4 regions of the Micromonospora olivasterospora genome follow, and region 2 is predicted to be linked to each of the others. Evidence: riboswitches for the same ligand, from Rfam matches in the RefSeq annotation. Region 2 holds a riboswitch; each other region holds the start of a gene.
The links. Region 2 has a riboswitch for cyclic di-AMP ahead of JD77_RS04145 (coiled-coil domain-containing protein). Riboswitches for the same ligand answer to the same signal wherever they lie in the genome.
Positions count from the first base shown of each region.

Region 1: it holds a riboswitch for cyclic di-AMP, as region 2 does, so the genes downstream of both, JD77_RS21165 (C39 family peptidase) here and JD77_RS04145 (coiled-coil domain-containing protein) in region 2, are expected to answer to the same signal.
Region 3: it holds a riboswitch for cyclic di-AMP, as region 2 does, so the genes downstream of both, JD77_RS12505 (C40 family peptidase) here and JD77_RS04145 (coiled-coil domain-containing protein) in region 2, are expected to answer to the same signal.
Region 4: it holds a riboswitch for cyclic di-AMP, as region 2 does, so the genes downstream of both, JD77_RS15060 (coiled-coil domain-containing protein) here and JD77_RS04145 (coiled-coil domain-containing protein) in region 2, are expected to answer to the same signal.

Region 1 is NZ_VLKE01000001.1:4,561,820-4,568,750, reverse strand. Features, by position in the region: partial or broken gene JD77_RS21170 (CDP-glycerol glycerophosphotransferase family protein) at 1-1,669, shown strand, start outside; gene JD77_RS21165 (C39 family peptidase) at 1,845-2,699, opposite strand; cyclic di-AMP (ydaO/yuaA leader) riboswitch at 2,743-2,885, opposite strand; gene JD77_RS21160 (hypothetical protein) at 3,205-3,966, opposite strand; gene JD77_RS21150 (acyltransferase family protein) at 4,546-6,021, opposite strand; gene JD77_RS21145 (polysaccharide pyruvyl transferase family protein) at 6,131-6,931, shown strand, end outside.
Region 2 is NZ_VLKE01000001.1:970,277-977,207, forward strand. Features, by position in the region: gene JD77_RS04120 (DUF3145 domain-containing protein) at 1-252, opposite strand, end outside; gene JD77_RS04125 (hypothetical protein) at 599-928, shown strand; gene JD77_RS04130 (alpha/beta fold hydrolase) at 1,081-2,052, shown strand; gene JD77_RS04135 (HelD family protein) at 2,188-4,305, shown strand; gene JD77_RS04140 (cation diffusion facilitator family transporter) at 4,414-5,328, shown strand; cyclic di-AMP (ydaO/yuaA leader) riboswitch at 5,483-5,614, shown strand; gene JD77_RS04145 (coiled-coil domain-containing protein) at 5,619-6,689, shown strand; gene JD77_RS04150 (SRPBCC family protein) at 6,772-6,931, opposite strand, start outside.
Region 3 is NZ_VLKE01000001.1:2,737,450-2,744,380, reverse strand. Features, by position in the region: gene JD77_RS12540 (VOC family protein) at 1-341, shown strand, start outside; gene JD77_RS12535 (hypothetical protein) at 386-721, shown strand; gene JD77_RS12530 (VOC family protein) at 1,309-1,614, shown strand; tRNA gene JD77_RS12525 (tRNA-Gly) at 1,796-1,869, opposite strand; gene JD77_RS12520 (zinc metalloprotease) at 2,108-3,091, shown strand; partial or broken gene JD77_RS12515 (pyridoxamine 5'-phosphate oxidase family protein) at 3,239-3,718, opposite strand; gene dcd (dCTP deaminase) at 3,819-4,397, shown strand; gene JD77_RS12505 (C40 family peptidase) at 4,450-5,490, opposite strand; cyclic di-AMP (ydaO/yuaA leader) riboswitch at 5,503-5,643, opposite strand; gene JD77_RS12500 (N-acetylmuramoyl-L-alanine amidase) at 5,858-6,931, shown strand, end outside.
Region 4 is NZ_VLKE01000001.1:3,290,603-3,297,533, forward strand. Features, by position in the region: gene JD77_RS15045 (hypothetical protein) at 1-285, opposite strand, end outside; gene JD77_RS15050 (helix-turn-helix transcriptional regulator) at 859-1,194, opposite strand; gene JD77_RS15055 (carbonic anhydrase) at 1,392-2,108, shown strand; gene JD77_RS15060 (coiled-coil domain-containing protein) at 2,245-3,267, opposite strand; cyclic di-AMP (ydaO/yuaA leader) riboswitch at 3,272-3,402, opposite strand; gene JD77_RS15065 (YibE/F family protein) at 3,569-4,945, opposite strand; gene JD77_RS35490 (hypothetical protein) at 5,185-5,430, shown strand; gene JD77_RS15070 (copper-translocating P-type ATPase) at 5,367-6,931, shown strand, end outside.

The sequences.
Region 1 (6,931 bases), 3.6 Mb from region 2:
GAAGCTCACCGCCCGGGCGGCGGCCACCGGCCTGGCGGTGCTGGCGTTCCTCGTCCTCGCGCTCACCGGCGCGACCGGCTGGGGGCTGGCGCTCGCGGTGGCCGCCCTCGCCGCCGCCGGCTGGGAGCGCCGGGTCCGGGCGGCGGCCGACAGCACCGCCGAGGCCGTGCTGCTCGCCGCCGGCATCCTGGTCGGATACGCCCGCCGGCTCGACGCCGGGTTCGACCCGGCCCTGGCCGTCACCGCGCTCGTCCTGCTGGGGCTCGTGCTGCTCGTCGGCCCGCTGCGGCAGGCCGGCAACCTGGAGACCCGGGCGGCCAACCTGCCGGTGCGGTCGTGGACCCCGCTGGTCGCCGCCCGCCTGGGCGACGTCCTGCTGGGGCTGCTCGCCGGCACCGCCCTGGCCGCCGCGCTCACGCTGCCCGCCGTGGTCCCGCTGGTGGCGGCCCTGCTCGTCGGCGGCGCCGCCGGGGCGGTCGCCCTGAACCTGGCCCTCCGGCGGTTCCGCCCGCCGGCGGGTGGCGGGGCGGTGACCCGGGCGCTGCGCCGCCACCAGCCGGAGTTCCTGCTGCACTTCTCCGCCCCGCCCGGCTCGGAGTACCAGGTCACCATGTGGCTGCCGTACCTGGAGCGGATCGGTCGGCCGTTCCTGGTGATGGTCCGGGAGCCGGAGTTCCTCGCCCCGATCGCGGCGGCCACCACGGCCCCCGTGGTCTACTGCCCGACCCTCAAGTCGATGGACGAGGCGCTGGTGCCGAGCCTGAAGGTGGCGTTCTACGTCAACCACGGGGCGAAGAACAGCCACTGCATCCGGTTCTCCCAGCTCACCCACATCCAGATCCACCACGGCGACAGCGACAAGGCGCCGAGCGCCAACCCGGTCTCGGCGGTCTTCGACCGGATCTTCGTGGCCGGCCCGGCCGCCGTCGACCGGTACGCCCGCGCCGGCGTGGAGATCCCGGCCGAGAAGTTCGTCGTGGTCGGCCGCCCCCAGGTCGAGTCGATCGAGGTACGCCCGACGCCCGCCACCGGCCTGCCGAACCCGATCGTGCTGTACACCCCGACGTGGACCGGGCACCACGCCGACGCGAACTACTGCTCGCTGCCGGTCGGCGAGACGATCGTCCGGGGGCTGCTGGCCCGGGGCGCCACGGTGATCCTGCGCGCCCACCCGTACACCTCGCAGAACCCGGCGTCGGCCCGGCAGCTCGCCCGGCTGGAGGAGCTGCTCGCCGCCGACCACGCGCGGACCGGCCGCCAGCACGTCTGGGGCGCGGCGGCCAGCCGGGGGTTGTCCCTGGTCGACTGCGTCAACCGCTCCGACGCGCTCGTCTCGGACGTGTCCGGGGTGATCTCCGACTACCTCTACTCCGCCAAGCCGTACGCGGTGACGGACATGGGCGGCGACGGCGACCGGTTCGTCGAGCGGTTCCCGCTGGCCGGGGCGGGCTACGTGCTGCACCGGGACGCGGGCAACCTCGACGAGGTGCTCGGGCGGCTGCTGGACACCGACCCGGCGGCGGCGGCCCGGTGGACGACGCGGGCCCGGTACCTGGGCGACTTCCCGGCCGAGGCGTACGCCGAGGCGTTCCTCGCGGCGGCCCGGCGGGAGCTGGAGCCGGGCGAGCGGAACGCGGCGCCCGCGCCGCGTGCCGCCGAGTCCGTCGCCCACGAGGGCTCCCCCTGTCCCCGACGGCCTGACCCGGCGCCCTCAGCCGCCACCGGCCGTCCTCGCGGCGCAGCCCGGCGTCCACCGCCGGGTCGTCGGGGGCGAGGGCCCGGACCGGGAGACGACACCGGGCGCCGGCTCGGGGGAGCCGGCGCCCGGTGTGGGGAGGAGGGTGTCAGGCCGAGTAGCCGCGGGTGGCGGCCCAGTTCGCCAGGGCGATCGTGCTGATCCAGTACGACGGCACGGCCGGGTTGGCCGAGTCGGCGATCTTCACCGTGCGGCCCTGGTCCTCGTACCCGACGACGGCGATGTAGTGGCCGCCGGGGAACGAGTGCCAGCCCCCGTCGACGTCGGTGGCGTCGCCGGCGATGTTCACCACGACGCCCCGCCCGGCCGAGATCGCGTTGACCACGTCGGACTGGAGCTGGTCCATCTGCGCCGGGGTGGCGGCGTTGCCCGGGATCATCCGGGTCTTGTACGGGTTGCCCTTGACCATCTGGTTGAGCACCCGGGTGGTGTCCTCGGCCGAGTTGGTGCCCATCTCGGTGGTGCCGAGCTTGGCGCCCAACGTGCCCTGGTCGCTGTCGATGCCGGTGGCCGAGAGCGCGTTGCGCACGGCGGCGGGACCGCAGTTGTAGTAGGTCGTCTGCGCCTGGTAGTCGTAGTCGAGGACCTTGGACGACGGCGGCTTCGGGGCGGCCGGCTTCGACGCGGTCGGCTTGGGGGCCGCCGCGGCAGTCAGGTCCGGGTTCGGCGCGGCCGAGGTGGCGCTCGGCGAGGCGCTGGGCGCCACCTCGGCCGCGGCCCGTGCCTGGCTCCGGGTCGCCGTGTCGTCGAGGCGGGGGGCGATCTCGGCGACGGCCGTCGTGGTCTGCCGGGGGGCGGCGGCGTCGTCGCCGTTGGCGAGCAGGGCCCCGGTGCCGGAGGCCAGCACGAGCGCCGCGGCCGAGCCGGCGACGAACTGGTACGGCCGCTCGGTGGCGAGACGGCGCAGCTGCCGCTTCAGGTTGTCGTTCACGCGTTCCTCCACGGGACGGACAACCAGGAGGTGTGATGGTGCTGCACGAGGATGGAACTCCTTCCGACACCGCCGACCGGGTTAGCTGACGGATTCGGGCGGGAAGATCGCCCTACCACGGGCCGCGGCCCGTGGATTCACCCCACACGTGCACTGGGTCCCCGGTTCGTGATGATCACGATTGAGCGGGTCGGCGCGGCGTCGCCTCTTGCGATCGGTTACCGCGCCGGACGGGCCGACACTACTGGCCGGTCGCTGGCCTGCCAACCCCACCCCACCTGCTTAAACATTTGCCGGCCGACTTTTTTGCGGCACATCTGGGAACTGACGTGACTCAATGGGATAGGCAGCCATTCCGACGCCGACGGTCGATAATCGGACAACCGGTACCGATCGTCGGGGAATTGCGGTCGGCGGGCGCACCGAATGGTGCCCGGCGCCCGTTTCCGGGGCGACGTGACCGGGCTCACGCGGCGAATCGGCCGCTCGGCCCAGGGAGCGGGCAGGGGGGGGCGGGTCAGCCGACGCGGGCCGGCCGCCACCACGCCGCCCGGGCGGGTCGCCGGGCCGCAGCCGCCGCAGGGGCGGCGAACTCCGGGGCGGGACGCGCCCGCTCGGCCGCGGTGGACGCCTCCGCCGCCAGCACCCGGGCGGCCTCGGCGGCCAGCTCGGCGTCGCGCCAGGCGGCCCGCTCCCGGTCTGCCGCCGCCAGGTAACCGGCCCGCCTGCCGTCCCGTACGGCACGGGCCAGCAGGACCTCCTGCTCGACCGGGTGCCGTCGAGGATCCCAGCAACCGCGTCCGGCGAAGACGTCGCAGAGTTGCCCGATCGACAGCTCGCCCCGCACGTGGGCGGCCGTGGCGGCATGGTGCAGCCAGCGCTCGCGGGCCGCGTACTCGGCGGGGGTGCGGGGGGTGCGCGGCGTGGGCAGGGCGCCCGCGCCCGCGAACCGGCGGGCGACGGTCTCCGCCGCGTCGTACGCCTGCCAGGCCCGCTCGACGGCCTCCTGGGCGGCGAGCCACGCGTCACGGCGGCGGCGGGCGGTCCGGGCGGCCCCGGCGGCGGCCACCGCCACCTCCTCGGCGTACCGGCGCAGGTCGGCGCGCTCCTCGGCGGCGGCGAGGTCGGCGGCGGACGGGACGAGGTCCTCCGCCGGCCGGTCCCGATGCGGGCGGGCGACCAGGACGGTGAGCACGGTCAGCGCCAACGCGAGCAGAACCAACCAGATGGCGGCGGCCTGCGGCACCTCGATCAGGAACTGGTAGAGGACGATGTCCATCGCGGCACCTCACGGGGGATGGATGCGGTAGCGGGTTCCGCGCCGCCGGACCGGGTGGCCCGGCGACCCGGCCGAAGGCCGGGCCGGCGCGGGAAACGGGTGCTGCTGGAGCGTGGTGGGCGCGGGCTCCGCCCGCGGGGCGTCAGGCGCGCGGGGGCGCGCGGGGACCGGACGCGGCGGGGGCGAGCCCGCGCGGCACCCGGCCGGGCGCGGTCGCCCGGGTCACGGCATGCCCGGCGCGGCTCGGCGGCGGGAGCGCCTCGGCCGGCAGTGCGACACCGGGGTCGGTGCTCGCCGTCGCCGGGCCGGCGGGCCGGTCGCCGACGCTGGGGTGACCGACGGCGGCGACGCGCTCCGCGACGCTGACGGCGGCGACGGGGAGGCCGGCGGCCGGGGACCAGGCCGCGGCGGACGCGGGGGCGGCGACGGGGGCGGCGACGGGGCCACCGCGTCGAACGGCAGCGATCCGGCCCCGAGCGAGAAGGCGACGGCGACCGCGAGGCTGGCCAGCATCCGGGCGGCCCAGCGCGCGACCCACCACAGAGGACAGCTCGGCGAGTCGGGCAGCACCCGTCCACGCTACCGTCGCCGACCGTGCGGCGCACGGACGCCGGGCGCGTCGGCGTGTCCCGCCCGTCGCGGCTCGACGGTTGTCAGTCCAACCCCGGACGGGCCACCTCGGCCGCATATGGAGCTGCCCGCACAAGCGGGGCAGCGCCCGGGCGCAGCGGCGGGCCGGCGCAGCCCCCGGGGGCACCGTCCGGGCGCCGAACCGTCTCCGGGCGCACAGACGGGGCAGCTCCACAGCACCGACGGTCGGTGGGCCGGCACGCGTGGACGCTCGGCGGGACGGGGGCGGTCAGCGCTCCGGGAGGGCGACGTACTCGCGGGGGCGCTCGCGCGGGCGCGGGACCGGCGGCGGCGCGACGGCGGGCCCGCGGGCCCGGCGCTCGGGGGCCGGGGCCGCCGGGGCCGGCCGAGCCGGCGGGTCAGGGGCACCTCGACGAAGCGGTGCAGCAGCGCGGCCAGCCCCAGGTTCACCAGCAGGAACCCGACCGCGGCCAGCGGCCCCCACCAGCCGGGCAGGCCCGCGCCGAGCCGGCCGGCGAGCCGCAGGACGGTGATCATGACGAAGACGTGCACCAGGTAGAAGGCGAAGGAGACCTCGCCGAGCCAGACCATCGGGCGGGTGCGCCAGGGCGTCCGCGCGCCGCGCACGTCCGCGTCGGCCGCGGCCGTGATGACCAGCAGGTACGCCGCGGCGAGCAGCGCCGCCCAGAGCTCGGCGCGGACCCACTGGGCGGCGACGACCCAGGTGGCCGCGAAGATCAGGCTGGCCGCCGTGAGCCCGGGGCCCCGCCAGCGGCCCCGGCGCAGCAGCTCGGCCGCGGCGACGCCCATCCAGAACTCCAGCGAGCGCACGACCGGGAAGATCTGGGTGAACCACCAGGTGCTCTCCTGCGGCACCAGGCGCTGGCCGGGCCAGAGCGCCAGGATCAGCAGGGGCACCGCGACGACCACCGCCCACAGCGCCCCGGTGCGCGCCCGCCGCACCAGCGGCAACGCGAACGGCAGGCAGAGGTAGAAGAACAGCTCGCAGGAGAGCGACCAGCTCACCGAGTTGACGCTGTAGAAGTACCCCGGGGTCGGGTCCCAGGCCTGGACGAGCAGCAGGTTCTCCACGGCGGCGCGGACGTTCACCGGCTCGGCGAACAGCCAGACCCCGGTCAACAGCACCACCGCCCACATCAGCAGGTGGTTGGGGTAGACCTTGGCGAGCCGGCGGCGCCAGAAGTCCCGTCGGCGCTCCCCGTCCCGGGCCGACCAGACCAGCACGAAGCCGCTGAGGATGAAGAAGAACTCCACCCCGGACAGGCCGAGGGTGAACGCCCAGTCGACGACGGCCTGGTGCTCGGGCTCGGCGACGACCCGCATCGTGCCGACGTGGTAGCCGAAGACCAGCAGGGCCGCGACCCAGCGCAGCCCGGTCAACGAGGGTAGCCGGTTCGCCGGGCGGGCCGGCGCGTCGGCGCGGACGGCGGGGGCGCTGGTCATGCCGGGCACCCTACCGGGCGGCCGTTGCCTACCCGACCGGACGCCTTCGATGGCCTACTATTCCGGTTCCGGCGGCGACGGCGCGGACACGACGAGAGGGAAGCCCCCGATGCACAAGCGGATCCTGCTGCGGGCCAAGAAGGGGCCGTTCGACGTCTATTCTCCGGAGGAGACGTTCGAGCGCAACTGGATCGGCGAGAACGCGGGCAACCTCGTGTTCAGCCACGCGGCGCACAAGATCCTGCGGACGGCGACGGCGGAGATCACCTCGTCGGAGTTCCGGGCCAACCCGCACGACGCGGACGAGATCAACGAGCGGTACGACGTGTTCGTGGTGCCGCTGGCGAACGCGTTCCGGCGCAGCTACGCCCACCGGCTCGTCAACATGACCCGACTCATCGAGCGGCTCAAGATCCCGGTGGTGGTGCTGGGCGTCGGCGTGCAGACCGACGTCAAGGGCGACCGGGAGTACCTGCGCCCGATCGACGACGGGGTGAAGAGATTCGTCAAGGCGGTGCTCGACCGGTCGCACACCATCGGCGTGCGCGGCGAGATCACCGAGAGCTACCTGCGTGCGCTGGGCTTCTCCGCGGTCGAGGTGATCGGCTGCCCGTCGATGTTCCTACACGGCGACAACCTGCGCGTGGAGAAGAAGAAGGCCACGCTCACGGTCGAGGACCGGGTGGCGCTGACGATCTCCCCGTACGTCAAGTCGATGGCGAAGGTGATCGCCTCGCACCACCGGCGCTACCCGAACCTGCGGTACATCCCGCAGGACCTGAAGACCCTCGGCACGCTGCTCTTCGGCGACGCGCCGGAGGACCGGGGCAAGAGCGCGGCCATCCCGATCCACACCTCGCACCCGCTGTTCGTCGAGGACAAGGTGCGGATGTTCGTCGACCCGTGGACC
Region 2 (6,931 bases):
GGCACCGGCGCTCGGTTCCTCGGTCACCTCGAAACGGATCATGGGCCACTGCCGGAGGGCAGCGGCCAGCTCGGCGCCCGTCCCCGGACGACCGGTCCACCCGCACTCGGCGCGTCGGGCGCCGGGGTCGACGGGCTGAGCCGTCCACTGCAGGTTGACCGGCGCGGCGAGGACGCGCGCGATCGCCCACTCGACGTGTGAGCACACGGCGAGCGGGGTCGAGTGGACGTATACGACGCCACGCGTTGGCACGGAGACCTCCCGGAGAGCGAGGTGCGTCTTCCCCTACGACCTCGACCACCCGAGTTGTCACTGGAACACATGATGACTGGTGTGACGGATGGTACGCCAGGGAATCGGAAAATTGCCCTCGGGCAGACCGCGCATCCGACCTACCGGCGGGCCGGAATAGCTGGGTGGCTCACCCGGTTGTGCTCTCCGGACAGGCACGGTGACCAGCCAGGTGCCGTGGTCGTGTACAGTTCCATCGGCGGCTTGTGCCGCGCACATCTTCGGCGGGCCGAGGCTCCACCCGGGCGTCACCCGTCAACAGCCCCCGGACGTTACCGTCCTCCCGTACGTCTCAAGGAGTACCTCCGTGGCGAGCAACACCTCTAAGACCGCGCGCGCGTCAGTCCGGGCCGGCCAGGCTGGCCAAGGTGGCGCCCTCAGCGTGCTGGGCGAGTTCAAGTACATCATCCCGCTCAACGGCGGCAAGCACGCCTACCTGCGGAACCTGACCAACGGCAAGACGGCGCACCTGCGCACCGACTCCGAGGCCTTCATCGAGGAGATCCGGGTGCTGGCCGCCGCCGGCCACGCCGCCAAGATCCGGGCCGAGATCAACGGCCTCGCGGCCGCCCACCCGGAGCACGGCTGGGACGCCACCGAGAAGCGCCTCGTCGAGGCCGGCGTCTTCGAGGGCTGAGCCCTCCCCCTCGCTGCATCCAGAACCGCCCGTCGGGTCGTCCCGGCGGGCGGTTCGTCGTCTCCGCCCTCTTCCTTCTCGCCGGCGGGGTGGTTGGCCTGGTGCCATGGTGGGTAGCCGATGTTCTCCGGGCGGCCCGAGGGGAGGCGGCGATGCCGGAGCACGTGGAGCTACGGCTGCCCGACGACGTACGCCTGCACGTCGAGGCGTCCGGGCCGGCCGACGCCGAGGTCACCGCGATCCTGCTGCACGGCTGGACGCTGGACGGGCGCGGCTGGCACCGCCAGCTCGCCGCGCTCCGGGACGGTTTCGGCGACCGGGTCCGGGTGGTCACGTACGACGCCCGGGGCCACGGCCGGTCCAGCGCCATGCCGCTGCGCACCGCCACCCTGGCCCAGCTCGGCGACGACCTGGCCGCCGTGGTCGACGCCGTCGCCCCGGCCGGCCCGGTGGTGCTCGTCGGGCACTCGATGGGCGGCATGACGATCATGGAGTACGCGCACCGCCACCCCGAACACTTCGCCGCCCGGGCGGCCGGGCTGGTCTTCGTCGCCACCACCGCCGAGGGGCACACCCACACCGGCTACGGCCTCTCGCCCCGCGTCGCCCGGCTGATCCGGCTGGCCGAGACCACCGGCGCCGGGGTGCTGGCCCGCTGCGGCTCGTGGTGCCCGCCCCGGCCGCTGCTGCGCGCGCTGCGGCCCAGCATCCGCTGGCTGCTGTTCGGCGACCGCTGCGACCGGACGGACATCCGGCTGGTCACCTCGGCGGTGGCCCGCGCCTCGCTGCGCTCGATCGGCGGCTTCCGGGCCTCGATCGGGGCCCAGCACCGGCTGGAGACCCTCGCCGCGCTGTCCCACCTGCCGGCGGCCGCGCTGGTCGGCGACCGGGACCGGCTCACCCCGCCGCCGTGCGCCGAGTCGATCGCGGCGGCGCTGCCGGAGACCGCGCTGACCGTCTGCCCCGGCGCCGGGCACATGCTGATGATGGAGCGGCCCGCCGAGGTCAACGCCGCCCTGGCCGGCGTACTGCACCGGGTGCTGGCAGGCGCCCCGCGGGCCGTGCCGGCCGGCGTCCCCGGCGCCGCACCGACCGCCCGGTCCGACGCCGTCCCGGCCGGCTGACCGCCCGCGATCCGGCGGCCGGGACGTGGGGTGGATCGCGGCACCGGCATGGCCCCGCGACGGCGTCCGCCGGTGGTCGTACCCTCACCCGGTCACCCCGGCGACCGCCGCCACCGTCTGCGAGGAGCCCGTACGTTGAGCGACCGGACCACCCTGGAGCAGGAGATCGCCGTCGAGCAACGGCATCTCGACCGGGTGTACGCCCGCCTCGCCGAACTGCGCCGCGCGGCCGCCCTGGCCGAGAAGGAGGGCTACCGGCTGGCCCGGGTGGGCAACTTCGGCGCCCTGGTCGAGCGGGACGCCATGGTCTTCCACGCGGCCCGGCGGCGGCACCTGCTCGACGCCGAGCACGAGGGGCTGGTCTTCGGCCGGCTGGACCTGCGCGAGGGGCAGGTGCTGCACGTCGGTCGGCTCGGGGTGCGCGGCGAGGACGCCGAGACCCTGGTGGTGGACTGGCGGGCCCCCGCCGCCGCGGCCTTCTACCAGGCCACCCCGGCGCAGCCGCTGGGCGTGGTGCGCCGGCGCACGATCCAGTCCTCGGCGGAGCGGGTGACCCGGATCGAGGACGACCTGCTGGACCCGGGTGCGGCCCCGCCGGAGATGGTCGTGGTGGGCGACGGGGCGCTGCTGGCAACCCTGTCCCGGGCCACCGGCCGGGGCATGCGGGACATCGTCGCCACCATCCAGCGGGAGCAGGACGAGGCGATCCGCTCCCCCGGCTCCGGGGTGACCATCGTCTCCGGCGGCCCGGGCACCGGCAAGACGGCCGTGGCCCTGCACCGTGCGGCGTACCTGCTCTACTCCGACCGCAGCCGGTACGCCGGCGGCGGCATCCTGGTGGTCGGCCCGTCGGCGGTGTTCGTGGAGTACATCGCCTCGGTGCTGCCGTCGCTCGGCGAGGAGGCGGCCACCCTGCACTCGCTCGGGTCGCTCTTCCCGGGCATGTCGGCCACCCGCACCGATCCGCCCGAGGTGGCGGCGGTGAAGGGGTCGCTGCGGATGCGCCGGGTGCTGGAGCGCGCCGCGCGCGACGCCGTGCCGGGCGGCCCCGGCGAGTTGCGCCTGCTCTACCGGGGCGCGCTGCTGCGGCTGGACCGCCGCGAGCTGGACGGCATCCGCGATCGGGCGCTGTCCCGGGGCGCCCGCCGCAACGAGGTCCGCCGGGCCGGCTTCGACGGGGTGTTCGCCGCGCTGTGGGCGCAGGCCCGGCGGCTGGACATCCCCCGGCTGCCGGAGCAGCGCGTGTTCGAGGACGAGATCGCCGACCGGCCCGAGTTCCGCGAGTTCCTCAAGGCGTGGTGGCCGCGCCTGCACCCGCGGCACGTGCTGGGCTGGCTGGCCCGCCCGGAGCGGCTGCGCCGGTACGCCGGGGGCGTCCTGAGCCGGGCGGAGATCGGCCTGCTCGCCGACGCGTACCGGACGCTGGACGCCGAGGGGCTCACGATCGCCGACATCGCCCTGCTCGACGAGCTGGACGCGCTGCTCGGCAAGCCGGTGCGGCCGGCCCGGCCGAAGCGGGACCCGTTCCAGCTGGCCGGCGGGGTGCGGGAGCTGAGCACGTACGCCGAGCGGCAGCGGGCGGCCCGCGAGGCGGCCCGGCAGCGCCCCGAGGACTACCGCGAGTACGCGCACGTGGTCGTCGACGAGGCCCAGGACGTCTCGCCGATGCAGTGGCGGATGATCGGCCGGCGCGGCCGGCTGGCGTCCTGGACGGTGGTGGGCGACCCGGCGCAGACGGCGTGGACGGGCGCGGAGGAGGAGCTGACCCGGTCCCGGGACCAGGCGCTGGGCCGGCGCCGCCGGCAGCACTTCACCCTCACCACCAACTACCGCAACTCCGCGGAGATCTTCGCGGTGGCGGCGGCGGAGATCCGCCGGCTCTACCCGGACCTCGCGCTGCCCAGCGCGGTCCGCTCCACCGGCGTGGACCCGGTCCGACTCGCCGTCCCGCCGGCCGAGCTGCGGCCGGCCGTCGCGGCGGCGGTCGCCGAGCTGTTGGGCGAGGTGGAGGGCACGGTCGGGGTGATCACCCCGGTCCCGCGCCGGGACGAGGTCGCCGGCTGGCTCGCCGGCCAGGCCGGCCCGCGCCTGCAGGTAATCACCAGCCTCCAGGCCAAGGGCATGGAGTACGACGGGGTCGTGCTGGTGGCCCCGAGCGAGATCCGGGCCGACCCGGGCTCCGGCGTACGGACGCTCTACGTGGCGCTGTCCCGGGCCACCCAGCGCCTCACCACGGTCGATCCGACGGGCTGACGGGGTACCCGGACGGGGTCCTCGGTCGGACTGCCGACGATTACTTGCATACATAGCGATGTGAGCATAGATTGGGCCGGCACCGGGACAGGGACGGAGGGTGTTGGCGTGGGCGCAGGTCATGACCACCACCACGGCGTCGCGTACGCCGCCGAGCGGCACCGGGGCCGACTGTGGGCCGCGTTCGGGCTGCTCGGCGCGCTGATGCTGGTCGAGGCGGGCACGGCGTACGCCACCGGCTCCCTGGCGCTGCTCTCCGACGCCGGGCACATGTTCACCGACGTGCTCGGCATCGGCATGGCGCTCGCCGCGATCACCGCCACCCGCCGGGCCGCCGCCGACCCCCAGCGCACCTTCGGGCTGTACCGGCTGGAGGTGCTCGCGGCGCTCGGCAACGCGCTGCTGCTCAGCGGCGTCGCCGTGTACGTCCTCCTCGAGGCGGTACGCCGGTTCGGCAACCCGCCGGAGGTGACGACCGGCCCGATGCTGGCGGTGGCGGTGCTGGGCCTGCTCGCCAACCTGGCCGCGTTCGGCCTGCTGCGCGGCGGGGCGCAGGAGAGCATCAACCTGCGCGGGGCGTACCTGGAGGTGCTGGGGGACCTGCTCGGCTCGGTCGGGGTGATCGCCGCGGCGGCCCTGATCTGGGCCACCGACTGGTGGTGGGCCGATCCCCTGGTCGCGGTCGCGATCGGCGTGTTCATCCTGCCCCGCACCTGGCGGCTGGGCCGGGCCGCCGTCCGGATCCTGGTGCAGGCCGCCCCGGAGCACCTGCAGGTCACCGCCGTGCACGACCGACTCGCCGCGGTGCCCGGCGTGGTCGAGGTGCACGACCTGCACGTCTGGACGCTCACCTCCGGGATGGAGGTCGCCTCGGCGCACCTGACCATGGCCCCCGACGCCGAGGTGGGCGCCGTGCTGACCGCCGCCCGCACCGCACTGCACGAGGACTTTCACATCGAGCACGCCACGCTACAGGTCGAACCCGGAACGTCACCGGGAAACTGCGGGCCGACCGCCTGGTGATACCCAGATCCGTCGATCAGGTGGGCTATTGTGCCTCCATGCCGGATTTGATGGGTTTGATCCGCGTACCGTGCGTAACGGGCGCAGCGCCCGCCCCACCAGCACCGGTAGGCTCGGTCCCGGCCTCCGCTCCGGTGGCGCCCGCCGGCGCCCGCGGCGGCCGCCGCCTAATCGCCCGCGAGGGCGAGCCGGGGAACCACGTTCGTGGGGTGCATCCGCGTGAGCGGTAGGGATCTTCCGTCCCGAACCCGTCAGCTAACCCGGTCGGCGGCTGACGGAAGGACATCCGCATGCCAGTAGTGGCACCTGTACGAAGGACGGCCGCCCGGGTGGCGGCCCTGCTCGCGCTCACGCTCGCCGGCGGCCTCGCGGTCGTCCCGGCGGGCGACACCCCGGCACAGGCGGCGCCGCCCGCCGGGCTGCTCGCCGCCGCGCCGGGGCAGGACGACGAGGGCGGCACCCCGGCGCTGCGCGCCGCGCTGGAGGCGGCCAGCAAGGGCTACCTCGACGCCAAGGCCGCCCTGAACCGCTCGGTGCAGCGGCAGCAGCAGCTCGGCGCCCAGCTCAAGACGATCGAGGCGGAGCTGACCGTGCGTGACAGCAGGGTCGGTGAGATTGCCGGTGTGGCGTACAAGACGGGCCGGCTCCGGGCGGTGTCGGCGCTGCTGAACAGCAACTCGCCCGAGGGGTTCATGGACCGGGCGGCGGCGCTCGACCAGGTGGCCAGCAACGAGGACCGCGCCCTGCGCGACCTGCTGGCGGCCCGGGACCAGGCGAACCGGACGCGGCAGGCGCTGGACGGGGAGATCCGCGAGCAGCGCCGGCAGGTCGCCGTGATGGGCAAGCGCAAGGAGCAGGCCGAGCGGGCCCTGGCCGTGGCCAACGAGCGGGCCGGCGGCGGGTCGAGCCCCGGCGGCACCTCCGGCGCCACCGCCTCCCCCGCGAAGCGCAACCCCGACGGGTCCTGGCCCGCCGAGTCGTGCAGCGTGAACGACCCGACCCCGGCCAACGGCTGCATCACCCCCCGCACGTTGCACGCGCTCCAGCAGGCCAAGGCGGCCGGCTTCACCCGGTACGTCTCCTGCTACCGCTCGGGCGGCTCCGGCGAGCACCCCAAGGGGCGGGCCTGCGACTTCGCCGCACAGACGGGCGGCTTCGGCGGCGTGGCCAGCGGCGGGGACCGCACGTACGGCAACAACCTGGCGGCGTACTTCGTGCGCAACGCGGACAACCTCGCCGTGCTGTACGTCATCTGGTTCAAGCAGATCTGGCTGCCCAGCAGCGGCTGGAAGGCGTACAGCGGTGGCAACGGGGATCCGTCGAGCGACCACACCAACCACGTGCACCTGTCGGTGTACTGACCCGACTCCCGCCCCGCGCCCGTAAGGCCCTGCTCACCCTGCACCGCGCTGCCGCCCGCCGGCGCGTCGCCACCGGCCCCGCTCAGGCCGGCGAGGAACCGCCCGGCGGGCGGTCCAGCACCTCGGCGAGCCGGCGGGCCAGGCCGAGGTGCGCCGAGCGGGCCTGCCGGAAGGCGTACCCGAACAGCGGGGCGGGGGCGCCGAGCGTGATCTCGACGTCGATCCGGACCACGCCGCCCGGC
Region 3 (6,931 bases), 1.8 Mb from region 2:
TGGACGCGCCCGACGCCCAGGAGCTCGCCGCCTTCTACGAGCGACTGCTCGGCTGGTCGCGGGAGCAGGACGAGCCGCACTGGGTTGTGCTGCGACCGCCGGGCGGCGGCACCGGCCTGTCCTTCCAGACCGAGCCGGCGTACGTCCGACCGGTCTGGCCGGGCGGCCCGCACGAGCCGCGGTTGATGGCGCACCTCGACATCGAGGTCGACGACCTGGACGTGGCCTCCGCCCACGCGGTGGCCGCCGGTGCGACGGTGGCGGACTTCCAGCCGCAGGAGGACGTACGGGTGCACTTCGACCCGGCCGGCCACCCGTTCTGCCTCTTCGTCGAGAGCTGACTTGGTGAAGGCTGCCATACCGGCCTACGTGCGCATTGTCGACAATGGACAGCGTCACGGGCCAGACCGAAAGGACACGAGTGAAACGCCGACTCTTGCACGCACTGACGGCCGGGGCTGTCATTCTCACCGGCACGGCAGTGGCGGCCGCCCCGGCCTCGGCCAGCGACGCGCCCGGCTTCGTCTGCAACCTCAGGGAGAACACCTGGCTCCGGGCCGCGCCGCAGAGCTCGTTCATTCTGCGCACCCTGACGGCAGGGCGCGGGTTCCGCTGGCACGGCCAGGCCTGGGGCATCGACGACGATGTCTGGATCTACGGGCACGGCGCCGAAGACCCCGCACTGGACGGTTGGGTCCCGGCCCGCAACACCACCTGCTGAACCGTCGACTCTGCCGGGGATGGCCGCACGCTGCTGCGGCCATCGCCGTACCCGTTCCCGCCGGATCGGCATCCGAGTCTTGGCGTGCTGGTCCGAGCGGCGGTCAGCGGTACGAATTGAGGGCGTCCAGGACCGCGGCCCAGGCAGGCCGAGTTCGGGAAGGCCGCAGAGCGGGAGGAGACCGGCTGCCGACAGGCCAACGGCGACGACGTACCGCACGCCTTCGTAACCGTACGGTCGCACCCGGTCCGGCATGTGCCGCATCGTGCGGCTCGACGGCAAGCCCGAAGCGGGTGACGGGAATCGAGTTGGGCGTTGGACACGGCCCCCTGGCGGCGGGTTCGCGGCGAGGCTGGCTGCTACTTCGGACCGCCCGTCTGCCAGAGGTGCAGGAACTGCTCGGGCCACAGGTTCCATGCTTCGAGGGCCGGGGTAGACCATGGCCCGGCTCCGCCGCTCGGATGCGTCGCTCACCGTGTTCACAAACTGCCCCACTGCGCGCCCTACGGTCCTCGCCCGGTGCCCCGGCCAGGCGAGAGCCCGAAATTGGTTCGACCCCCGCTCGCCTCGCCCGTTAGCTTGCGAGCTTGTTCTCGCTGCAGGGAGCCCATGAGATCCTCGTGCGGCCGGAGATTGGCCCGCGCGAAGGGTTCGGCGGCCCGCAGCCGACGATCTTCCTCATCCGCGACGACGAGCCGAAGAACGGGCGTGCCCGGCTGCACATCGACGTCAACCCCACCGACCGCGATCAGGACGCCGAGCTCGAGCGCCTCCTGGCCGCCGGGGCCAAACTCGTCGACATCGGTCAGCCCGCCGAGGCGTCCTGGCACGTCCTCGCCGATCCGGAAGGCAACGAGTTTTGCCTGCTCAGGCGCCGCCTCGACCCACTCTGACGGCCTTGCCGAAACGATCGGCGCAGCCGCCACCCCACAGCCGCCGACAAGATCTCGACGTCTGACCACGGCGCGGCGGGCTGCCCGGCCAGGGATGCCCGATGGCACGCCGCATGATCCTTCGACCTTGGAACATCGAAGGCCCTGGCTGGGACTGTCGTCCTGGCCAGGGCCTCGATCGTGGAGCGGGTGACGGGAATCGAACCCGCACTGTCAGCTTGGGAAGCTGATGTTCTGCCATTGAACTACACCCGCAGGCGGCACCACTGTACCTGAGTTCGCCGGCGCGCTGCACCCAGGTACCCCCCTCGGGCGCGTCACCGACCCTCGCAGCACCCCTAAACCGGACATCCCACCCGGCTCGACCAGGAGAAGTTTTCGTCCCGGCAACACATAGCCGTTCTCAAATTCCTCGATCGGATGTAGCGTCACCCTCACATTTCAGCCCCGGTGTGACATACCCCCTGTCGCGCCGTCAGAAAGAGGTGGGCCCATGGGACTCCGTCCCAACCTGCTGACCCGGCGTACCGCCGGCGTCGCGTCGACGACCCTCGCGCTGCTGCTGAGTACGGCCGCAGTGGGCGTCGTCCCGACCGCTTCGGCCTTCTCCGCCGCCCCGTCGGACGCCTGCGTCGAGCCGGCCGACGTCCACACGGACGCCCGGATCAAGGCCGGTGGCCACGCCAAGCACGAGCCGAACGAGCTGACCTCCGCCCAGGTCCGTGAGCGCGAGGCAGACCTGGCCGCCGCCCTGCGCGAGCGGGCCAACTTCCGCCCCGGCGCCGGGGCCACGCCGGTGGCGAGCGTGACCATCCCGGTCGTCGTCCACGTCATCCAGCGGGACAGCACCCGGGCCGGCGGCAACATCCCGGACTCGATGATCACCCAGCAGATCAGCGTGCTGAACGAGGCCTACGCCGGCGCCACCGGCGGCGCGGCCACCGCTTTCGGCTTCCAGCTTCAGAGGATCAACCGGGTCACCAACCCGGCCTGGTACCCGATCGTGCAGGGCTCGTCGGCTGAGCGCTCGATGAAGACCACCCTGCGCGAGGGCGGCAAGAACACGCTGAACATCTACCTCGGCGAGCTGAGCGACGACCTGCTCGGCTGGGCGACGTTCCCGCAGAAGAAGCTCAACAGCATGGACGGCGTGGTCGTGCTGAGCGAGTCGCTGCCGGGCGGCACCGCCACCAACTACAACCAGGGCGACACGGGCACCCACGAGGTCGGCCACTGGCTGAACCTGTACCACACCTTCCAGGGCGGCTGCACCGGCTCCGGCGACGGCGTCGGCGACACCCCGGCCGAGGCCTCGCCGGCGTTCCAGTGCCCGACCGGGCGGGACACCTGCACCGCGACGGGCCTGGACCCGATCACCAACTTCATGGACTACACCTACGACTCGTGCATGTACCAGTTCACCCCCGGTCAGGCGAGCCGGATGCTGACCGCGTGGAACGCCTACCGCGCGGCCTGACGCACCACCGCTACTGACACACCGGTGCCGGCCCACGACGGGGCCGGCATCGGCGTCTTCGGGGTCAGGCCGCCGCCCGGTGGGCGCCATGTGCGCGCCGGGCCGGCCGTTGATCGGGTACGTCGACGGCGGCACCACCCGCGGCCCCGGCCGCCCGGGGTCGAGCCAGACCTGCACGGCCGGCCGCCCCGCGCCGTCGCCCGGGCCGGCCACGCCCACGCCCTGACCCCGCCGGGTCAGCATCGCCACGTCGACGGTGAACTCGAACAGCCGCCAGTCGACCTGCGGGGCGGCCCGCCCGATCTCGGCGAGCCGGGCCACGCGCGCCTCGTCGGTCACCGGCCGGGCGCGCCCCGCCACGTACGCCTCGTCGTCGCTGTCCTCCGGCGGGAAGGAGTGCAGGGCGTAGCGGCCGTCGCGCTCCAGGTCGCGCCGTTTCGGCGAGTCGATGACGAAGCAGAAGAGACCCTCGTCGGTGATGACCGGGGAGACCGGGTGCACCCGGGGCCCGCCGTCGGCCCGGACGGTGGCCAGGTAGCCGAAGCCCGGCCCGTACTGCTGCATGAGGAGGCGGATCCCGTCGGCGAGTCGTGGCTCGTCAGCGGCGAATTCGGACCAGGAAGCCATGCCGGCATTCTATCGAACAAATGTTCGACACGCCGTCCACGACACGCATGTCACCCGAACCGGTCGCAATGCCCACGGCCAGGCTCGCTATGGTGTGGCGATGCTGCTCTCCGACCGCGACCTCGTCAGCGAGCTGAAGGCTGGCGCCCTCGCGCTGGAGCCGTTCGAGCCGACCCTGGTGCAGCCGTCGAGCATCGACGTACGCCTGGACAAGCTCTTCCGGGTCTTCAACAACCACCTCTACACGCACATCGACCCCTCCGTGCAGCAGGACGACCTGACGTCGGTGGTGGAGGTGCCCGACGGCCAGCCGTTCGTGCTGCACCCGGGCGAGTTCGTGCTCGCCTCGACACTGGAGGTGATCTCGCTCGGCGACCAGCTCGCTGGCCGCCTCGAAGGCAAGTCGAGCCTGGGCCGGCTCGGGCTGCTGACCCACTCGACCGCCGGCTTCATCGACCCCGGCTTCTCCGGGCACGTCACGCTGGAGCTGTCGAACGTGGCGAACCTGCCGATCACCCTGTGGCCCGGAATGAAGATCGGGCAGCTGTGCATCTTCCGGCTCTCGTCGCCGGCCGAGCACCCGTACGGGTCGGCCGTCTACGGCTCGCGCTACCAGGGGCAACGCGGCCCGACCCCGAGCCGGTCCTGGCAGAACTGGCGCACCTGGCCGACCCGCTGACGCCGGCCCGGCGGCGAGCAGGGGCCCCCGTCCCGCAGGGGCCCCGTACCCGTCAGCCGGGGCGGCCGTAGCTGTTGACCTGGCCGTCGTCGACGTGCTTCATCTTGATCGGGGCGCCGGCCTGGGAGGCGTGCACGACCCAGCCGCCGCCCACGTACATGCCGACGTGGTGCAGGTCGGAGTAGTAGAAGACGAGATCGCCGGGGCGCAGGTCGGCGCGGCTCACCCGGGCGGTCACGGCCCGCTGCCGGGCCGCGTTGTGCGGCAGCGAGACGCCGGCCTTGGCCCACGCGGCCAGCATGAGGCCGGAGCAGTCGTACGCGTTCGGGCCCTCGGCGCCCCAGACGTACGGCTTGCCGATCTGGGCACAGGCGAACTTGACGGCGATCCCGGCGCCGCCGCCCGGGTAGGTCGCCGGGCAGGGGGCGGGCCGCAGCGGCCCGCCGCCACCGTTGCCGTACACCTTGATCCGGAGCTTCTGCAGCCGGTCGATCTCGTCGTCGATCTGCTTGCGCTTCGCCGCGAGCTGGGCCTCGGTGCGGGTGAGCTGGGCGACCATCTCGTCCAGCGGCTGCTTCTTCGCGGCCAGCCGGTCGCGCAGGTCGACGACCGCCTGGACGCCGCGCTGCTCGCGGTGGGCGAACTGGTCGAGCATCTCCAACTGCCCGAGCATCTGGCTCGCGGAGCGGCTGCCGAGCAGCGCGTTCACGGCCGAGAGGTTCTCGCCCTTGTACGCCTCGACGGCGAGGCCGTTGACCTTTGCCATCGCCTGGTCCACCTGACGCTCCAGCGGCCCGATCTGCCGGGCGAGCGCGTCGGCCTGCTTCCGCTTCGCGGCGAGGTCCTGGCGGGTGGCGTTGTGCCGCTCGATGAGCGGTTCGAGCTTGTTCCAGTCCTCGTCGATCTGCCGCTCGATCTCGGCGACCGACGGCTCGGCGTGGGCCGCGGGCGGGGCGCCGGTCAGGACGACGGCGGCGCCGGCGAGGGCGGCGAGGGCGGTGGTGAAGCGTGACCAGCGTGGACGCGGCGCAACCGGCACCGGGTCGGCGTGGGCCGACCGGCGCGACGGGCGCCGCGGGGCATGGTGTGCCACCGGGCTCCGTTCTCCTTCTTCCCGTACCGCCTACCGGGTTAGCTGACGGGTTCGGGCGGGAAGGGAGAGCGCCCTACCGCAGCGAGGCTGCGGATTCACCCCGGCGTACCTGGGTCCCCGGATCGCCCGGAGGCGACTCGACGGTGTCGGACCGTCACCGCCCCGTATGGGCGGCGCTGTGACCGGCCGACGATTGACCAGAGTAGAGACGGCCGTTACCGATTCGCAACCCGCCCGGCGGTGACACTCCGTACGGCTGCGACAGCCGTAGCTTTTTTTCATCCAATATCGATAGCCGGAAAGGTATTGACCGCGAGGGGCGGCGGCGGGAGGGTGACCTCACCCAGACCCTCACTCGGGAGGTTCGATGCCCCGATCCAGCCTACCGGCGAGCAGACGCGTCCTGCTCGCCACCGTGGTGGCAGCGGCCACCGCGGTCCTACCCTTCGCCGCCGGGCCCGTCGCCGCCGAACCGATCGGCACCGGGTCCGCCGACGCGATCAGCGACAGGCAGCAGCAGTACGCGGCCGCGGCGGCCGAGTACGGCGTGCCGGAGAGCGTGTTGCTCGGCGTCTCCTACCTGGAGTCCCGCTGGGACACCCACGCCGGCCACCCGAGCACGAGCGGCGGGTTCGGCCCGATGCACCTGACCGACGCCGAGCGGGTCGCCTCGAACGAGGCCGCCAGCGCGCACGTCGACGAGGGCGAGGACCCCCGGGGCGACGACTCCCGGCCGCTGGTGGTCCCCGAGTCCGGCCCGGCCGAGCCGGCCCCGGCGCTGCCCGGACTGCACACCCTGGAGACCGCCGCGGAACTCACCGGCGCCAGCGAGGAGGCGCTCATCGCCGACGCGGCCACCAACATCCGGGGCGGGGCGGCGCTGCTCGCGTCGTACCAGGAGGAACTGAACAGCCCGGTCGGCGCGGACAGCGACCCGGCGTCCTGGTACGGCGCGGTGGCCCGCTACTCGGGCGCGGACACCGAGGACGCCGCGGCGGCCTTCGCCGCAGAGGTGTACGACCAGATCAGCCTCGGCGCGAGCCGGACCACCGACGACGGTCACCGGGTGACGCTGGCCGCGCGGGCGGTCGACCCCGACGAGTCCGCGGTGAACCGGCTCGGGCTGCGGCGCGCGGAGCGGCCGGACGGCCTGGAGTGCCCGGTCGGGCTCCCCTGCGAGTGGATCCCGGCACCGTACGCGAAGACCGGCCCCGCTGCCGGCAGCTACGGCAACCACGACCTGGCCAACCGGCCGGCGGACCAGAAGATCGAGTACATCATCATCCACGACACGGAGGGCTACTTCACCCCCAGCGTCAACCTGGTGAAGCGGGCCGACTACCTGGGCTGGCACTACACGCTGCGCTCGGTGGACGGCTACATCGCCCAGCACATCAAGGCCAAGGACGTCGGCTGGCACGCCGGCAACTGGTACGTCAAC
Region 4 (6,931 bases), 2.3 Mb from region 2:
GCCGGAAGGTCCGTGACGTGGTCGCGCCCGCCACGTCCGTCGGGTGGGTCGGGCCGCGGCGGCAGCAGCCGGGCCGGGACTCCGGGTCGGGGTGCCGCCAGGCCAGCGCGTCCTGCTGTTCCGCCGCGTACTGGCGGATCTGACCCTGGTCTGGGACAGGTAGCGGAAGTAGTCGCGCCGGTCGCCGTTGATCCGCTGGTTGCGGTTGCCGTTGTTCATCGTCATCTGGAAGACCGCCATGGCCAGCATGCCGCCGCCCATCTCGACCAGCATGACCATGCCCATCAGGCCCCTCTGAGCGAGTTGCTCATCATCATGAACGTGAACCCGCCGGTCATCAGCAGCGGCTCGGCAGGATCATCCCGAGCGAGCGGAACCCGGCGGGCTGGACCTCCGGGACGACCGGCTGCTCCTGCAGGGTGATCTCGCCGTGCGGTAGCTCGGGTCCGTCGCGGCGGGCCGGCCGCCGGATAGTCTGGTGCTCACCTCCCTTACACGGCTGCGAGCCGGAAAGGGTTGACCGGTACCGGGATCGATACTGTTTGCACCGCGAGATTCAGGCGACGCCGTCTGCCGGGTGGGGCGAGCCGGGGCCGACGACGATCAGAACCGTCTCCGCAGGGGAGTTCCCGCCGACCCCGGCCGACTGTACGACCGCAACCTCTCCTGCGTCGCATCCGCGCTGTCCATTGCCGGGAGCACCGGCATGTCCGACAGCCCGTGCAGGTTGACGTCGACGGCGAAGGGCACCCCGCCCACTTCTTCCTCCGGGGATCGCCGCTACCGCCGCGGGGCTGCGCACGGCGATCAGGCCGGGGCGGTCGACCCACCGAACCGGTGACCCTCACGACGGCGGGGTCACGGGGCCGCGCTCTCCTCCTCCGGGTTGCCGGTGAAGAGGGCGAGCAGGTCGCCGATCTGGCGGTACGACTCCGCCGGGTGGCGGAAGTGGCCACTGGGGTTCACTGTGTACTCGTTGCGCCGGCCCACCCGGGTCCGGTGCAGGTACCCGCCGGCCTCCAGGTCCGCCACGATCGCCTGCGCCGCCCGCTCCGTCACGCCCACCTCGTCGGCGACGTCCCGCAGCCGGGCGGTGGGATTGCGGGCGATGGCGAGCAGGACGTGCGCGTGGTTGGTGAGGAAGGTCCAGTTTCGGGTGCTTCCGTTCCCGTCTGTCGTCGCCATGCCCGACATGGTATGGCTCCGGGCATCCGGGGTACGCGCCTGCCGCCATCCGCGCGCCCGGCTCAACGTATGAAATGCATATCACGTAATGCTTGACGTGCCTTTGGCTGCGTGTGACGGTGGGGCGACGGCGCGTCCGCCACGATCGGCGCCGCGGCCGACGGGTGAAGCGCGAGGTGATGGGCATGCAACAGGCAGGATTTCCAATGACTCAAACGGTTCCCCGGTCGACCGGCCGTGAGCCCGCCGCCGGCTCCCCGCCCACTCCGGAGCAGGCCCTCGCCGAACTGCTCGCCGGCAACCGCCGGTTCGTCACCGGCACGCCGCACCACCCGAACCAGGACGCCGACCACCGGGCCGCCCTCGCGGGCGGCCAGCACCCGTTCGCGGTGATCGTCGGCTGCTCCGACTCCCGGCTGGCCGCCGAGATCATCTTCGACCGGGGTCTGGGCGACCTCTTCGTGGTCCGCACGGCCGGGCACACCGCCGGCCCCGAGGTGCTGGGCAGCGTCGAGTACGCGGTGACCGTGCTGGGCACCCCGCTGGTCGTCGTGCTCGGGCACGACTCCTGCGGCGCCGTGCAGGCGGCCAGGGCGGCCGCGAGCACGGGCGTGGCACCGGCCGGTCACCTGGGGGCGGTGGTGGACGCCGTGCTGCCCAGCCTGGGCCGGGCCGCCGAGCGGGGGGTCGAGGACCTCGACGGAATCGTCGACATCCACATCGCGCACACCGTCGAGGCGCTGCTGGCCCGCTCGTCCGTGCTGGCCGCCGAGGTCGCCGCCGGGCGGTGCGCGGTCGTCGGCCTGTCGTACCGGCTCAGCGCGGGCGAGGCGCGGATGGTGGCCGCGGTGCCGGTCGGGGCGGGAGCCGATGCGGCCGAATCCCCGGCTGGCGGTGCGGCCCGGCCGCCGGCCGCCGCCTGACCCGCCCCGGCCGCACGGGAACGGGCCGCCGGCCCGCCGGCTGGCCCGTCCTGGGCGCCCGAGAGGCGGCCGCCGCCGCGCCCGACGCGAACGAGGGCCGTCCCGCACGGGACGGCCCTCGTCGGCGTGACGGCGTCTACAGCAGCGACATGTGTACGTGATCCGTGTGGTTGGACGGGCCGCTGTAGGACTTCCACCCGGTCGCCGGGAACCAGATCTGGCGGTTCCAGATGACGTAGTAGATGCCCAGTCGGTCGGCGTTGCGGATGAGGAACGCGGCGAGGTTGTTGCCGTACATCCGGGTGTCGTTGTTGTGCCAGGGGCTGAAGCCGCTCCTCTGCAGCGACCAGTCGCAGGCGCGGCCCTTCGGGTGCTCCCACGGCCCGCCTGGCCGGTAGCAGCCCACGAAGCGGTTGAAACCGACCCGCTTGACCTCCCTGTACGCGTGCAGCGTGCGCGGGGTGATGCAGCCCGAGGTCGTCGGATCCTTCTCGCTGCACGACTCCGGACGCCAGCCGCCGTCCGCCGTGCGGCCCGGCGCCATCCTGGCGACCGGGGACGTGGCGTTGACCAGCCCGCCGGTGAAGCCCTCGCCGCCGACCAGCGCGAGGGCCTTCTCCGCGTCGTACTTCTTCTTGGCCATGATCGCCGTCTGCTTCTGCTGCTCGCGGACCTCGACGTCGAGCGCGAGCTTGGCCTGCTCCGCCGCGGTCTTGACCGCGTTCACCTTGGCCAGCTTCTGCGCGTTGATCATGTTTAGCTGGTCGAGGGCGGACGCGCGCTGGACGAACGAGTCCGGATTCCGGCTCTCCAGCAGCGCCGCCATGGCGCCGACCCGTCCGGTCCGGTACGCCTGGGCGGCCAGCTCGCTGACCTGCGGCGCGAGGGCCTCCAGCTCGTCCTGGGCCCGCTGCACCTCCAGGGCGTACTGCTGCTGGCGCTGCTTGGACTTCGTCAGCTTCGCCTTGGCCTGGCTGTACTCGCGGTTGGCGGCCTCGATGACTTCGGTGATCAGCTGGGGCTCGTCGTCCTCCTCGTGCCCGGACGGGGTGGGGCCGGAGGGCTCGCCCATCGCTGGGGCGGCCGGCCCGGCGACGATCGCCAGGGCCGCGAGCACGGCCATCACGGGTGTCAACCAGCGGCGCAGGGGTGCCGTCACAGTGTTCCCTTCCGTCGTCCGCCGACCGGGTTAGCTGACGGGTTCGGGGCGGAAGTGGCCCCTACCGCGGTCGCGGATTCACCCCGGGTACCTGGTTCCCCGGCTCGCCTCGCGGCGATTTGGCGGTGGCACCGCAGACGCCGCTGCGCGCCTTCGGCGGTGACCGGCAGCGAGGTTACCTGACGGTCCTCCTGGGGATCTACGCCCGGAAGTCCGCAAAGTGCGTCATTTCGTAATTGCTTTCGGTAATCAGTGACGCGTTTCGCACGTTGCGCGCCGGGAGCGGTCACGTTGAGTAGTGTCACCATGCGGCGTCCGTGCTCCCCTCTCGGTCTCCTCGCCCGGGCCTCGGGCGGCCCGGCCCGTCCGGGGCCCCTCCCCCGCTCAACGCCTCCAGCGCCAACTCCCGCTGGTTGGGACGGCCGCCGGCGACGGGCGTACGCGAGGCCGGCACGGCGGCGGGCGGGTCGTCGGCCGCAGCGCGGTCCGGGTCGGCGCGGCCGGCCGCGGTGACCACCGCGGCCAGGCCGGTCGTCAGTGGTACGGCGGCGACCAGGCCCAGCGTGGCGACCGCGCTGCGGACGATCTCCTGTGCCAGGAACTCGCTCGTCAGGAGCTCCGTCACCGGCCGGGAATCGGCCGTGAGCAGGAGCAACAGCGGCAGCGACGCGCCCGCGTACGCCAGCACGATGGTGTTCACGGTCGAGGCGATGTGCGCCCGCCCGACCCGGGTGGCCGCCCGGTAGAGCTGCAACCGGGAGAGCCCGGGGTTGGCGTGTGCCAGCTCGGTCACCGTGGCGGCCTGCGTCACCGTGACGTCGTCGAGCACGCCGAGCGAGCCGATGATGATGCCGGCGAGCAGCAGCCCGTGCAGGTCCACGTCGCCCCGGAACATCGACAGCGTGGTGGCGTCCTCGGTGCCGTACCCGGTCAGGTGGGTGGCGGCGGTGGCCAGGGTGCCGAGGACGCCGGTGAGCACCAGGCTGCCCAGGGTGCCGAGGACGGCCACGGACGTCTGCGCGCTGACCCCGTGGGTGAGGTAGAGCACCACGAACATGATCAGCGCGGAGCCGACGATCGCGATCAGCAGCGGCGACCCGCCGTCGCCGATTCCGGGGAGCACGAAGGTCAGCAGGATCGCGAAGCTGGCGGCCAGGCCGGCCAGCGCGGCCAGCCCCCGCCAGCGGCCGAACGCGACGATCGCCAGGGCGAACACCAGCGCCAGCCAGGCCAGCGGCTTCCCGCGCTGGTGCTCCGCGATGTTGTAGCTGCTCGCCGCCGGGTCCGCCGGGTCGGTCAGCCGTACCAGGACGATCCGGTCGTCGACCGCGACGGTGGGGGCGCCCGGGCCGGTGGGGATCGGTGTCTCGACCTGCTGCCCGGCGTCCGGCCCCTGCTCGACCCGGACGGTGACCGTGCCGCACGGGCCCTCCGCCGCCCCGGGCCCACCCTCCGGGCTCTCGGGCTGCGGCGGGCAGGGCTCGGTCACCACCCGGGTCACCGTGCCGTGGTAGCGCGGTACGGCCGCGGCGTCGTCGGTGTCCGGGCCGCCGCCGCCCGGCCAGAGGAGAAGCGCGGCGATCACGGTGAGGGCGAAGAGCGGGACCACGGTCGCGACGAGGATCCGCCGCACCCGGGGCGGGGTGGGCGGAGCGGGTCGGCTGTGGTCGGCACCCATCCACGGTCTCCAAACAGTGTCAGCGCGGGACACGGGCCGGCGGCCCCGGCGGTTCCCCGGTCCGCGCCGTCCGGCCCCACCACGGATGGTCGCTCCGCACGGGCGGGGCGGCCGGGGGGAGGATCCGGATGACCATCGCCCCGGAATCGTAGCCACCCCCACCTGCCGGTGCAGGGCTGCACGCCGTTCCGCCGGTGGTTCGGCCGGCGGCGGGTCGGCTGAACGGGCATGTTGGGGACATGGGCCACGACAGGCACGCCGGGCACGACCCCGGGATGTTCCGTCGCCGGTTCTGGCTGTGCCTGGCGCTGACCGTGCCGATCGTGGCCACCAGCCACCTGGTGGCGGGGTGGCTCGGCTACCGGCCGGAGTTTCCCGGCCGGTCGCTGATCGGCCCGGCGCTCGGCTCGGTGGTCTTCTGGTGGGCGGCTGGCCGTTCCTGGCCGGGGCGGTTCGCGAGCTGCGCGACCGGGCGCCGGGGATGATGCTGCTGGTCGCGATGGCGATCACCGTGGCGTACGCGGCCTCGCTGGCGGCCAGCGCGGGCGTGTTCGGGCTCGACTTCTGGTGGGAGCTGGCCGCGCTGGTCACCATCATGCTGCTGGGGCACTGGCAGGAGATGAAGGCGGTCGGGCAGGCCCGGGGATCGCTCGCCGCGCTGGCCGCCCTGCTGCCGGACGAGGCGGAGCGGGTCGGGCCGGACGGCGACACCGAGTGGGTCCCGGTGGCCGGGCTGCGCGTCGGGGACGTGCTGCTGGTCCGGCCCGGCGGCCGGGTGCCCGCCGACGGTCGGGTGGTCGAGGGCGCGGCCGAGCTGGACGAGTCGATGATCACGGGCGAGTCCCGCCCGGTCGCCAGGTCGACGGGGGACCGGGTCGTGGCCGGCACGGTCGCGACCGACTCGGCGGTCCGGGTGGAGGTGCGGGCGCTCGGCGAGGAGACCACCCTCGCCGGCATCCGGCGGATGGTCGCCGAGGCGCAGCGCTCCAGCGGCCGGGCCCAGGTGCTCGCCGACCGCTTCGCGGCGTGGCTGTTCTACGTGGCCACCGCCACCGCCGTCGTGACCGTGCTGGTCTGGACCGCCCTCGGCCGCCCCGACGAGGCCGTCGTGCGGACCGTCACCGTGCTGGTGATCGCCTGCCCGCACGCGCTCGGCCTGGCGATCCCGCTGGTCGTCGCGCTCTCCACGGCGGTCGCGGCGCGCTCCGGCGTCCTCGTCAAGAGCCGGCTCGCGCTGGAGCGGATGCGCACCGTCGACGCGGTGCTGTTCGACAAGACCGGGACGCTGACCCGGGGCGAGCACGTGCTCACCGGTGTCGCGGCCGTCGCGGGGACCGGCGAGGACGAGGCGCTGCGGCTGGCCGCCCGGGTCGAGGCCGACAGCGAGCACCCGTTGGCCCGGGCTATCGTCGCGGCCGCCGGGCCGCCCGGCGGGGCCGCACCGGCCACCGGGTTCCGCTCGCTGCCCGGGCGGGGGGTCCAGGCGACGATCGACGGTACGGCGTACGCGGTGGGCGGGCCGGCCCTGCTGCGGGAGGTGGGTGCGGACCTTCCCGCCGAGCTGCACCGGGCCGCCGCGGACTGGGCGGCCCGCGGTGCCGCCGTGCTGCACCTGGTCCGCCTGCCCCGCACCGTGCTCGCGGCGTTCGCCCTGGCGGACGAGGTACGCCCCGAGGCCCGGGCCGCGATCGACGAGCTGCGCGCCCTGGGGGTCGGGACGATCGCCATGATCACCGGGGACGCCGCTCCGGTGGCCCGGGCGGTCGCCGCCGACCTCGGCTTCCGGCCCGGGCTGGACGAGGTCTTCGCGGAGGTGCTCCCGACCGACAAGGACGAGAAGGTCGCCGACCTCCAGCGCCGACGGCTGACCGTGGCGATGGTCGGCGACGGGGTGAACGACGCCCCGGCGCTGGCCCGGGCCGACGTGGGCATCGCGATCGGGGCCGGCACCGACGTGGCGATCGAGTCCGCCGGGGTGGTGCTCGC